Regions from separate parts of the Paenibacillus sp. LC231 genome, predicted to be linked through region 1. Evidence: predicted binding sites of a transcription regulator. Region 1 holds the regulator's gene; the other holds the start of a gene.
The links. Region 1 encodes CtsR, which represses protease genes until heat stress. Its sites were predicted from a motif close to ATGGTCAATAAAGGTCAAACA; they were not measured.
Positions count from the first base shown of each region.

Region 1 (6,661 bases):
CAACGTCGGCGATATCCTCCGGCGTTACCTCGGAATCGGTACGTCCTTGTTTTTCTTTCCATTGATTCTTCGTGATTTCTAGTTCTTCGCGGAGCTTCTGCTCCGTATCGCGCAGCGCTGCAGCCTTCTCGAATTCCTGGCTTTGGACAGCTGCGTCTTTCTCTTTGCGGATGTCCTCCAGATGTGCTTCCTGATCTTTCAGATTAGGCGGTATGGTATACGTATGAAGGCGAACTTTTGAACCAGCCTCGTCAATCAGATCAATCGCTTTATCCGGCAGGAAGCGGTCCGTAATGTAGCGGTCTGACAATTTCACAGCCTGCTCGATCGCTTCATCCGTAATTTTCACGCGGTGATGCGCTTCATAACGGTCACGCAGTCCATACAGAATCTGAATGGCTTCCTCCGGCGACGGTTGGTCCACCGTGATCGGTTGGAAACGGCGCTCGAGGGCAGCATCCTTTTCAATATATTTGCGGTATTCATCCAGTGTGGTTGCCCCGATGCACTGAAGTTCTCCGCGTGCCAATGATGGCTTAAGAATGTTGGAAGCGTCAATCGCACCTTCTGCACCGCCTGCACCGATCAAAGTATGCAGCTCATCGATGAACAGAACGATGTTGCCCGCTTGACGAATCTCATCCATGATTTTTTTCAAGCGATCCTCAAACTCGCCGCGGTATTTGGTTCCAGCAACAACTGAGCCCATATCCAGCGTCATGACGCGTTTGTCACGCAGTGTCTCCGGAATTTCATTGTTAATGATGCGTTGTGCCAGGCCTTCTGCAATCGCCGTCTTACCTACCCCTGGTTCACCAATCAGCACCGGGTTGTTCTTCGTACGGCGGCTTAGTACCTGAATCACGCGCTCAATTTCTTTGCTGCGTCCAATGACCGGATCCAGGTTGCCTTCTTTGGCAATGGCGGTCAGATCGCGAGCGAGACTGTCAAGAGTAGGCGTGCTTACGTTTTGCGGCGTGCCATGATGGCTCGATACCGCTTCGCTGCTGCCGAGCAGCTGCAGCACTTGCTGGCGGGCTTTGTTCAGGCTAATGCCCAGGTTGTTCAGCACGCGTGCGGCAACCCCTTCACCTTCGCGAATCAGCCCCAGCAGAATATGCTCCGTACCTACGTAGGTATGACCAAGCTTACGAGCTTCGTCCATGGAGAGCTCAATCACCTTTTTCGCTCTTGGCGTATAGGCAATGTTGGTAGGCTGCTCCTGACCGCGTCCGATTAATGTTTCGACTTCATCCTGAATTTTCTCAAGACCAAGTCCAAGTCCGATCAGCGCTTTGGCTGCAATGCCATCTCCTTCACGAATAAGTCCTAGCAGGATATGTTCTGTGCCGATATTGTTGTGCCCCAGTCGTACCGCTTCTTCCTGAGCCAATGCAAGCACCTTTTGTGCACGTTCCGTAAATCTGCCAAACATCATAGTATTGCACCTCCACGTTTCAATTAATATATTGAACCTCGCGGATTTCGGTGTATCGTCAGCAATAGGACGCTTAAACCGTCATCCAACAGTAAAACGAGTATAAATCATTAATGGTTACCCAATGTTTCTCTTATGAGCTTAGCCCTGTACATGTCGCGTTCGGAAGGAGTCATGCCCTCTCCATAGGTCTTCTGCAGAAATCCAGGCTGCGTCTTCACATTCAGTTCATTCATGACCGGGATTTCCGGACCTTCAAGGAGGCCGAGATCCACACCAAGCCGAACATCGGACAACCGCTGGGCCGCTTCCTTGGAATCCATCACCGCCGCATAGGACAGTATGCCATAGGAGCGCATAACCCGATCCGTAATCCGGAGCTTGGATTCACCCAAGAGCCGGGCTCTGGCATTCTTCTCATGCTCGATGATTTGCAGGGCGACGCTGTGCAGATTCTCAATGATCTCCGACTCGGTTTGACCGAGCGTGATCTGATTCGAGATTTGAAACAGGTTGCCTAATGCTTCGCTGCCTTCGCCGTAAATCCCTCTTACAGTCAAGCCTACCTGCGATACAGCCGAGAGAATCCGGTTAATCTGCTGTGTCATAACAAGAGCAGGCAGATGCATCATGACCGATGCGCGAAGGCCGGTTCCGACATTAGTCGGACAACTGGTAAGATAACCTCGCTTATCATCAAATGCATAATCGATCTCGGATTCAAAAACATCATCCAGCGCCGTGGCGCGTGCCCATGCCTCACGAACCTGAAATCCGGGATATAAACACTGTATGCGCAGGTGATCCTCTTCATTGATCATAATGCTGACGGATTCATCTTCCGTAAGGATGACTGCACCGTTTCGGGATTCATTCGCCAGATTGGGACTGATCAGATGCTTCTCAACAAGAACCTTCTTATCCAGCTCATCAATCTCACTTAATTTAATTACATGTAAATCCCCGAAATCCTGCAAATCGTCCTTATTCTTCAACACATTCGTCAGGCGCTCTAGCACTTCTCCTGACTGCTGATCCGTTGCCAGCAGCGGGAAAGGAAGATGCTGCAGATTGCGCGCCACCCTGACACGGGTGCTGATGACAATGTCGGAATCCTGACCGTTTCCGCGCATCCACTCGCTCAGCGCCGAATCGGTAAACCGGAGATTAGACATCACGCATTCCTCCTACTAAAGTGCAAAATCTTACAATCTTATCCCTGAGCCATATTCCGCTCCAGCTCACGAATTTGGTCCCGGATCTCGGCAGCCGATTCAAACTCCTCCTGCACGATCCGAATTTGAAGCTCCTTCTTAAGCTCATCAATTTGGCGTTTGATCTGAATCCGGCCACCGGTACGCTTCGGCACTTTACCGACATGGGATGTTCCCCCATGGACCCGCTTAAACAATGGATCCAATCGATCCGAAAAATATTTATAACACGAGCTGCAGCCGAACCGGCCAAGCTTGCTGAACTGGGAATACGTCATACCGCATTCTTCGCACTGCAGCGTCTGGGCCATTTTTGCGCCGGGGCTCTGGCCCTTGCCTGAAGGATCCAGATCCAGAAGACCTGACAACAAACTGTGTATAGAAAAACCATTCGACGTACCGGGGATCAATTCCCCTTTTTCGCGGGCACAGGTTTCACAAAAATGAAACTCCGTTTTCTCCCCGTTCACAATTTTGGTGAAATGAAGTGTCGCCGGCCGTTTACCGCATTCTTGGCATATCATAATCCGATGCCCCCTTACACAGACTCACTTACCTAATAAAGAAATAAGCATCGCCTTCATAATCCTTGCACGCAGCTCATCCCGATAAGGAAGCTTCACATTCAGGCACTCCCTTGAAATGGCGGCCCGCATCAGGCTGGCCTCCCGCTTCGTTAAAAAACGGGACTCCTCCAGCTGGTAAATCAATCCTTCAGCCACCGTCTGGTCAATCATGCTGCCAATGGTATGATGAAGATGCTGCTGGAGTGCAGTATGCTGGGGAAGCTCGATACGTTGGATGCGTATGTACCCGCCCCCGCCGCGCTTGCTCTCGACAAGAAAGCCCTTCTCCAGCGTAAACCGTGTACTGATCACGTAGTTAATCTGGGAAGGAACGCAAGAAAATTGCTCCGCCAGATCGTTGCGTTGAATTTCAACGGTACCCTCCGGACTTTCCTGCAGTATGCTCTTCAGGTATTGTTCGATAATATCAGAGATATTACGCATTGGTCTGTTCATCCTCCACTGTTTGAAACGTTAAGACGGATAGTGATCTTACACGTCCGCACAGAGCCTTGCTTATACGTTAATTTTAACCATAATCAAAACCAGCGAACCCTCTCGTTGACTTTGACTTTCTTTGACTTTGATCTCATTATAGCACATTTTTTCATTTTGCCAAGAGGTACTTCTCAATTTATCGCGCTTTGCCTTTATTCTTATTGTACCCAGTTCTTTGATCGCTTATAGCCTCTTCTTCAAGAACAATTCATACAAAGGGCATCAAAAAAGAAGCAGCCCCCATACCGGTGAAAACCGGTTACAAGACCACTTCTCCATATCATAATCCTATATCGTATCAAGCTTTAAGCGTCATAACTGATCAAGTAGTGCTGCAGCTCCGTATTGTAATAACCGATGCTGTATTCAATGATTCTGCCTGTCCCGTCATAAGAGGTTCTGAGCCGCTTCAGTAACGGAGAGCCTACACTTACTTCAAGCAAGGAGGCAGTCTCTTCATTTGCCACGGTTGCCAGGAAACGGTCGCGGAAATTCTCAAGCGTAATTTGACTTTCCTCGATGCGGTCATAGAGAGACGGTAGTTCGGTGGAACCGAACTCTTCACCCATATCCACTTGGGATGACACGTAGTGAGTGTAGTAAATAAAAGGATTCCCGTCCAGTAAATACAATCGTTCAATAAGCAGGCACCGCTCCCCGAATTTTAAAAACAGTTCGCTGTCCGGCTCATTAAGCACCCATTCCGTCTTCAGGTGACGCTTCCGAATCTGGTGTCCTTCTTCGACCAGAATCTCGGTAAACAGCTTGCCTTTGGAAAGCTTGGAGAAGGAAGTATTCCGGGTCACAATCGTTCCTACCCCGCTCCGCTTCTCTACATACCCTTCCTGATACAACTCTTGGATCGCATTGCGGACCGTCATTTTGCTAACGTTAAATTCCTGCTCCAGCTGCGGCTCGGAAGGAATATGGGAGCCGAGTGGATATTCCCCATGCAGAATCCGATCTTTTATGATCTTCTTGATTTGCAAGTATAACGGACCGTTCTTCCGCGTGATCGACATGCTTCTCCTACCTTTCCACGTCAGACATATGATGACTCATTGCCTGAAGCACTTCGCGTTCGTTCGCCGTCGGCGTATCCCCTGTTACGGTATGGGCAAGCATCGCCGCAGCTGCGGCAAAATCAACCGTCCGATTCGGTTCATAACCCTCCGAGATCCCGTGGATCACCCCGCTGGCGTAAGCATCACCCGCGCCGATACGATCGTGAACGGAAAACGTCAACGTTTTGGAAAAATGAAACGCTCCATCCGTGTAGAGATAGCCTTGCAGGGAATGGGTGTTATCCCCGTTGATCTTGCGGTGGGTACCCGACGCAACCGTAATATTATACTTCGCTGCCACCTTCGGAATCAACTCCTGCAGCTGTTCGTTCCTATCCTCCCGGGTCGTCTCCATGCCAAGGATATAGATAGCATCCTTCTCATTCATAAAGACGATATCCGCCAATGTCAGCATTTCCTCATAGTGCGGCTTGGCAAACTCATAGCGGTCTGTCTCCCATAAAGAGGGACGATAATTGCAATCGAACACAACGGTTCCCCCGTTAGCCTTAACTTCACGAGCCAGTGTCTTCATTTGGCCTCGTACCGTGTCATTCATGGAAAGAGTTATACCGCAAAAATGGACCATGTCTATCTTTTGGGCAATCGCACCGAAATCGTACATGGCATCCTCTGCCGTGTTAAAGCTGCTGCCCAGCCGGTCCGTATAGGTCACGCGTCCGGGTCTGACACCAAAGCCATTCTCCAAAAAGTACATGCCAACATATTTGCCTCCGCGGCTTATGAGGGAAGTATCGATGCCAAGCTTGCGCAAGTAGGAAACCGCCGCTTCGCCAAGCGGGTTATCCGGCAGCGTGCTGACCAGATAACCGTTATGACCGAACCTTGCCACAGCCGAGGCGATGTTTACCCCCGTGCCGGAAAAAGAGTAATTCAGATGGCTCTCTTGAGCCAAGGAAGCATATCCCGGTACTTGAAGACGCATCATCACTTCGCCATATGCGGCAATCGTCTTAGGCATATTGATCAACCAGCGCTTTTAGCTTGCGATGCAGCTCTTGAACATCGCTAATGATTGTATCTCCGCTTGCCGAGTCGATAATCGAGGAGTACACGTGCGGGATGACCTGCTGCACTCCCGCTTCGAATGCGATGCGCACGATGGCTTCAAAATTCTCTTTATCAATCCCCCCGGTTGGTTCAAGCGCGAATCCTTCCTCCGCACACGCCTTCGCTACCGCGCGGTACTCATCCTCCAGCTTCAAGCCCTGCATCGGGAAGTACTTCAGTGCGTTACCGCCCATATCGCGCACAAGCGCGATAGCCGCTTTTACAGGTACGATGGCTTTGTCCGATCCGGCAGCGCTCACCGGTCCGGTTGAGATATTCACGTAACCCACTTGACCCGAAGGGGACACGAGGCTGTTAATCCAGCTTTCTTTGCCATCCAGATTGGCACGTGTAGCACCGACTGCCGGGAACACCTGATTGATATGCGTGCCCGGATAGCTCTTCACTATCTCGGCAACCACCGCAGCTTGGCGGCTATCCCCGGCACCCAATCCAATCGATACCGCATCTTCGATAACGGACCCGTACTCCTTCATCGCAATAACGGCCTCTTGTGCGTTCCGGTAATTTTTGGACAATACGCCGACCAGCACATGCCCTTCCGAAGCTTCAAAAATTTCCTTCGCGTTCTGAATGCTGCCTGCAAGTACGTTCAATGCCGCGCGATTTCTGTAAAGACGTTTCTCCATATTTGCCATCTTAGTTTCCCCCTGCAATCTGCTGTATTCTCGTTATAATGACCTGCAAATCATCCCCGGAAAGCGAGCGAGGATCAATATCAAAATACCCCTGGCGAACGCCGTAATCCCTGGTGTACACAGCAATGTCGCCTTCGCGAAGCTGATCGTT
Region 1 covers NZ_JFOM01000023.1:60,933-67,593, forward strand. The annotation lists gene clpC (ATP-dependent protease ATP-binding subunit ClpC) at 1-1,438, opposite strand, end outside; gene mcsB (protein-arginine kinase McsB) at 1,549-2,613, opposite strand; gene mcsA (protein-arginine kinase activator protein McsA) at 2,652-3,176, opposite strand; gene AK95_RS16640 (CtsR family transcriptional regulator) at 3,201-3,662, opposite strand; gene AK95_RS16645 (GntR family transcriptional regulator) at 4,022-4,738, opposite strand; gene AK95_RS16650 (sugar kinase) at 4,746-5,762, opposite strand; gene dagF (2-dehydro-3-deoxy-phosphogluconate aldolase) at 5,755-6,510, opposite strand; gene AK95_RS16660 (DgaE family pyridoxal phosphate-dependent ammonia lyase) at 6,512-6,661, opposite strand, start outside.

Region 2 (6,661 bases), on a different contig from region 1:
TTGGGACAGCTCAACTACGAGGTCCGTTACGGAAACGTTCTTCGTAGGTACACGCATTGCCATACCGTTCAATTTGCCTTTCAATTGTGGCAGAACAAGGCTAACCGCTTTAGCAGCACCAGTTGTGGATGGAATGATGTTTTCAGCAGCTGCACGAGCACGACGCAGGTCTTTGTGCGGAAGATCAAGCACTTGCTGGTCATTCGTGTAGGAGTGAACCGTAGTCATCATACCCTTAACGATACCGAATTTCTCGTCAAGAACTTTAGCGAAAGGAGCCAAGCAGTTTGTTGTACAAGAAGCGTTGGAGATTACAGTATGGTTAGCTGCATCGTATTTGTCTTCGTTAACGCCCATAACGATGGTGATATCTTCGTCAGTTGCTGGAGCGGAGATGATAACTTTCTTAGCGCCGCCTTTCAAGTGAGCGGAAGCTTTGTCTTTCGCTGTGAAAATACCAGTGGATTCTACAACGATTTCAACGCCGTGCTCAGCCCAAGGCAATGCTTCAGGGTTACGCTCAGCGAATACTTTCACTTCACGGCCGTTTACAACGAGTGCGCCTTCTTTAGCTTCAACCGTTGCATTAAGTCTTCCGTGAGTTGTGTCATATTTCAAAAGGTGTGCCAGCGTGCTTACGTCCGTCAAATCGTTGATTGCCACGATTTCAACTTCGCTGTTGTTCAGCGCAGCGCGGAACACGTTACGTCCAATACGTCCAAAACCGTTAATACCTACTTTAACCATGAGTAGTTCCCTCCATATTTGTAAAATTTATATATTCAAGATTGGCCGTTAAGCCAATCAAGACAACAATAAGGAAAAATCAGTGTGCACGCCCGTGGGTTCAAATCCCGGCGTCAATCTCCTTCTCGACTTCCAGTGCCGCGGCTTCATCGGTAACGAGAATATCCTCATGTCCGAATTTCAACACCGCGTGAATCGCCTTACCCTTGCCTTGACCCCCAGCAATGCCGATGATCGTCTCTGTCCGCATAATATCCTCAAGCCGCAGCCCGAGAGTAAGCATTTTGTGGACAACTTCACCATCTTCACTGAAGTAGTAGCCGAAGGATTCCGCAATCGCGCCATCTGCCTGCAAGTTCTGAATAGAGTTTTCATCCAGCTTGCGTCTTCTTGCCATCTCCATGGCATCTCCGATGCCGTGAATAATGACTCGGCAGCGCCTGATCACATCCACGATCTCCTGGATATGCTGATCCTGCACCAGAGACTGATAGGCATCCTCGCTTAGCAGATCCGGTACGTGAAGCAATCGGTACTCAGCTCCAACGCGCTTTGCCATCTTGGAAGCAATGGTGTTCGCTTGAATCTCCACGCTCTCCCCAAGACCGCCCCGCGCTGGCACAAACCAAGTGCTTGTCAGCGGTTCGCCGCCTGGCAAAGAGGACATCTGTTCGGCCACTTCGGCGAGCGTGGAGCCGCCGGTTACGGCAATCGTATCTCCATCTTGGACAAAACTTAGCAGCGTTCTTGCTCCGGCCCGGCCAAGCTCACGTTTGACTTCCGGAGATGACTCGCTGTCACCGGGAATAATGACCACTTTACGAAGCCCGTAAGCCTGACGAATCTTCTCTTCCAGTTCAACCAGTCCGAATAACTCATTCATGACCGGCTCCAGCTCCTCCAGCAAGCATATCCCTGAGCTGCTGATGCGCATGCCAAGCGTTTCAATCTCGATCAGCCCTTGCGCTTTCAGAAGATCAGTCTCTGCTCTGAGAACACGCTCGGTCATCGAGAGTGATGAAGCCAATGTTCTTCGGCCAACAATTCCGGACAACTTGATCTGATGAAGGATGGTATACCTTCGTTTAAGAGTGTCCATCAGATCCGGCAGAAGCTGCTCTTGTATTTCTAATAGGTTACGCATGCATTCCACTCCTGCAAACTTCGTCTCGGCTCTTCTCTAGCTGGTCGTAAAATGTCCCAGTTGAACTTTTTAAGTCCCACCTTTATTCTAACCAATAATTATGCCGGTTGCAAGTGTCCGAAAGTATATTTCTCTGCCCCGGGCATTCTTATACATTATGGCCAAGTACTGGCTCGTCTATATAATAGGAACAAAGTTTTGTCTGCTATTGTATTTTTTAAATAGATGCGGTATAATCAACTTCGTTGCTAATTTTTTTTGCGCCCGTGGTCCAATGGATATGACGTAGGCCTCCGGAGCCTGAGATCGAGGTTCGATTCCTCGCGGGCGCGCCATTATAACTTTTATTCTCTATACTGATTACCCTAAAGCGCCCATGACGGCTCTTTTTTTTACCCAATAGTTTGACTATCTTTGACTTTTTGATTTAAATTGTTTATCATGTGGGTAATACGGTAACAGTATTTATATGAGGTACTTAAGAGGAGGTTTTCCACGTGAGTTTTATACCTATGGTCGTTGAACAAAGCAACCGCGGTGAGCGGGCGTACGACATCTATTCCAGATTGCTGAAAGACCGCATTATCTTCCTCGGCTCCGACGTAAATGACGTGGTCGCCAATTCCATCATTGCCCAAATGCTGTTCTTGTCGGCTGAGGATCCTGAGAAGGATATTCATCTTTACATCAACAGCCCTGGCGGTTCCATTACCGCAGGTATGGCGATATTCGATACGATGCAGTTCATTAAGCCGGACGTTTCGACGATCTGTGTCGGCATGGCTGCTTCCATGGGCGCATTCCTGCTCAACGCAGGCGCTAAAGGCAAACGTTACGGTCTGCCTAACAGCGAGATTATGATTCACCAGCCGCTCGGCGGCGCACAAGGTCAAGCCACGGATATTGAGATCCGTGCTCGCCGCATCCTCAAAATGCGCGACAAGCTGAACCGCATCCTGTCCGATCGCACTGGCCAACCGCTGGAGCGCATTGAGAAGGATACCGATCGCGACTACTTCATGACGGCTGACGAAGCCAAAGAATACGGTCTGATTGATCAAGTATTAGAGAATACACCACCGCAAGGCTTATAAAAGAAATGAAGTAAAGGGCAGGCGCCGTTATCCGGTGCCTGCCCTTTCTTATCCTCTGGATCATTGAAAACTTCGAGTACTGAATAGTGAGAGTATCCCCTCCGGTCGCTGTTGAAATCGGGAAACTTGAATGAATGGATAGGGAGGTTTCCCGATTTCAAAGGCGAACGCGTTGCTCCTCCAAGGATACTCTCACTTTGGTACGACCTTACCTATAAAAACTTAAAGACTAGCTCAAGACCATCCCCCTCCTAAAAGGCCTGCCTCTAACTTGTGGGGAGGGGAATAGAGGAAAGCCCGGGCAGGGTTCCTTTGCACGGGCAACCGGATTGCGTAAGGCCTAATAATGCACGGAGGCGAACCTCTAGGTAAACGAAAAACCCCCTGATCGCAGGTAAGGAGAATACACGCTCCACACTCAAATGATCAAGGGATTTTCGTAACTCGTTCCAGTACAGTGTTACATTAGGACAACATCATGTTTCTAACAAGCTATAGTATGAAAATAAATGATTGCGGTTTACACAAACCGCTACCGTATGCTCTTACTTCCACTCTTTCAGCTTCAACTCAAACTCCGGAAATCCATAGGCATACGCGGTGTACTCATAAAGCTGGAAGTACAGCACCGCAGCATTATCCTTCACATAAAAATCAGCATCGGCAGGCACGCCTTCAAATCCGCCGAGGTAGCCTCCTTCTTTTTTCAGCTTGTTCAGCACAAGGTTGTTCAGCTTCTGTTTGTTCTTGCCCTGCATGTTGATGAAATCGCCCAGCTTCATTTGCTTGCCATCCTTCAAGGAGAACGTGAAGCTTTTACGGAAGGTCATGCCATGGGCGCCACCCGTGTAGGAATAATCGTATGCTGTAATGCTCAGGATATCATTCTGGTTATAATGGACCACGAAATCCCCACTGAACTCGTAAGGGAAACTGGATTCCGATGGCGGGAATTCCTCAGCATTCCCTTCGGCACCGGTGATTACACCGGACGCATTTTCCTTCAGTACTTTATTGATCTCGGCTTGCGCCTCCGCATTTGCGAGTCCACTGATTACAGGATAGTTCACAACGGCATCCACGCCCTGAATCTTTTTCTTCAGCGTAGCCGATTTGATCGTAATGTCGTTCTGTTTCTTCTGCGTCATGCTGAGTGTTTTCACGGAAGGGTTCCATTGTCCCTGAACACCCATGTATTCGCTGACCGTTTTGAATGGCACATACAGACGACCATTAATGATCTGTCCCCCAGGCTCGCCGGCATACGAACCGTTCACCAGAATACCGATTTCAGTTGAATCATATACGATGGCACTCAGTTTGTTATAACCGTTGCCCAGTGTATACGTACGTTTTTTTGCATCATATTTAAGAGGCATTCCCAGGCCGTCCCGCAGAGCGGTTGCCGGCACATAAGTTACCCCGTGCAGCACGAGACCTTTCTGTGACAGGGTCTTGCCATTCCATTTCAGTACGACTTCATTCTTCGGCGATTTTTGGCTGGCGGAAACGGGTGCCTTAGCGGCGCTTGCATCGATGACCTGTCCGCTTAAACCCAGACCGCCAAGCAGGACGCTAGTTGCAATTAATGATGCACATACACGTAATTTAGGATTCATATCAGAATTCCACCTTTGTTAAATTAAGTTTCCGTTAGTTGTTAATCTATTACCCTTAATCATTATAAGGAAAGCTTTCAATGTATTGGTAACAAAGTCAATGACAATTTTGATTCCAGGCCTCGGGACCTATACGTTCGTTTAATCCTTCTGCATGAATGCTTTTACGCTTAGAAATACACCGAACAAGAGAGCGCATGTACCCGCAAGCAGCAGCAATTCACTGCCTTGAACAACGTAAGCTAGAAGAATCAAACCGATGCCAACGAGTGCACTATGAATACTCAATAAGAGCAGATGCAGCGCGCTTTTCCTGAAGATGTTCAGAAACAACACCGCTGCTGCGACGGCAACGATTCCTGCAATAACCAACATACCCATCACATCGCTCAAGCCGCTTTCTCCTTTTCCTGATTAAACGTATAGAAACCTGGTTTAAGTTATTGGCGTCCTCCTTTATATATAACAACGAAACGGGCCACGAAGTTGTGGTTTGATTCGTATAAATCGGCTATTTCTTCCTATTCCGGGACAAAGGGCCTATTCTTTACAAACAAAAAAGAGCCTGCCCCCAATGGGACAGACTCTTTTTATTACAAAAATATGAAAATGCAAGCCCTATAATTAACGACCGCTCTTCAGTTCGGTCCATAAACGATCATAGATCGAGAGCGAGTCACCGACATTATCAAGCCATTCGGTACGGCCCAGCTCTTCATCTGTCAGGTTGATCATCGTATTGGCGCGGTATTCCTCGCTATGGAATTCCATCGCTTTGGTGTTCGGATTGCTGTATCCGATAAATTCATAGTTTTTGGCGCTGACCTCAGGCTCCATCATGAAATTGATGAATTTCTCGGCCAGCTCTTTATTCTTGGCACCCTTAGGAATCGCGTAGTTGTCAGAGAAGATGGTAGCCCCTTCTTCTGGCACGACATACGCCACATCCGGATTCTCCGCAGCAATAAAGGCGGCATCTCCGGACCATACCGTAGCAATCCAGCCTTCTTCTTGGATCATCTTCTGCTTGATGTTATCCGTATCAAACGCTAGCACATTCGGCAGCAGGGTCTTCAGCTCATCCGCAGCTGCGGTGATTTCCGCTTCATCTGTGCTGCTGTTGGACTTCCCTTGCTTCTTCAGCGCCATGCCGATCATTTCACGGTTGTCGTCCAGAAGCAGGACTTTACCCTTGTATTCCGGGTTCCAGAGATCTTCCCAGCTGTTGATCTCATCCTTCACATACTTCTTGTTATATGCAATTCCCGTTACACCGGACGTGTAGACAATCGAATATTTATTGCCCGGGTCATAAGAAGGATCTTTGAAAGTATCCGTAAGATTGACGAAGTTCGGGATATTATTCATGTCAAGCGGCTCAAGCAGCTCCGATTCAATCATCGTTTTGACCATATAATCGGACGGCTGAATGAGGTCATACCCACTGCCGCCAGCCTTGATTTTAGCCAGCAGGTCTTCATTGTTTGCGTAATTGTCGTAGGTTACCTTTACGTCGAACTTCTCTTCGAAGTCCTTCAGCACCTCGGGATCAAAGTTATCCGCCCAACTATAAATGTGAAGCGTCTCTTTATCCGAGCCGCAACCGGCCAAGAGTCCTACAGACAATACCGCAACCATGCCTGCCGTCAGCAGGCGGGTCCATCTTGATTTTTTCAATTCAATATCTCCTCTCTTTCCACTTCCATGTTTTATTTCGAAAAAAGCAGTACCTATGCTTAGATCGGTAATGTTTTATGTTTCTTTTCCCCGTTGCCGCGGTTAAGAATATATTGCGCTAACAGAATCAGCGTGATGCTGACCAGAATGAGCAGTGTACACAGCGCGTTAATCTCTGGCGAGATGCCGCGCTTCACTTGAGCGTAAATATAGATCGGCAGCGTCGTTGAGCTGGGGCCGGCAACAAAAAAGCTGACCATAAAGTCATCCAATGACAGCGTAAAAGCAATCAAGGCGCCGGAGATAATGCCCGGTGCAATCTGCGGCAATGTAACATGCCGGAACGTCTGCCAAGGCGTAGCGCCCAAATCCTGGGCCGC
Region 2 covers NZ_JFOM01000012.1:61,669-68,329, reverse strand. The annotation lists gene gap (type I glyceraldehyde-3-phosphate dehydrogenase) at 1-747, opposite strand, end outside; gene AK95_RS08295 (sugar-binding transcriptional regulator) at 848-1,891, opposite strand; tRNA gene AK95_RS08290 (tRNA-Arg) at 2,152-2,226, shown strand; gene clpP (ATP-dependent Clp endopeptidase proteolytic subunit ClpP) at 2,389-2,985, shown strand; gene AK95_RS08280 (PdaC/SigV domain-containing protein) at 3,531-4,604, opposite strand; gene AK95_RS08275 (hypothetical protein) at 4,746-4,988, opposite strand; gene AK95_RS08270 (ABC transporter substrate-binding protein) at 5,229-6,281, opposite strand; gene AK95_RS08265 (ABC transporter permease) at 6,341-6,661, opposite strand, start outside.
Region 2: clpP (ATP-dependent Clp endopeptidase proteolytic subunit ClpP) is a predicted target of CtsR. The motif match lies at 2,293-2,313, and genes of this name have one in related genera.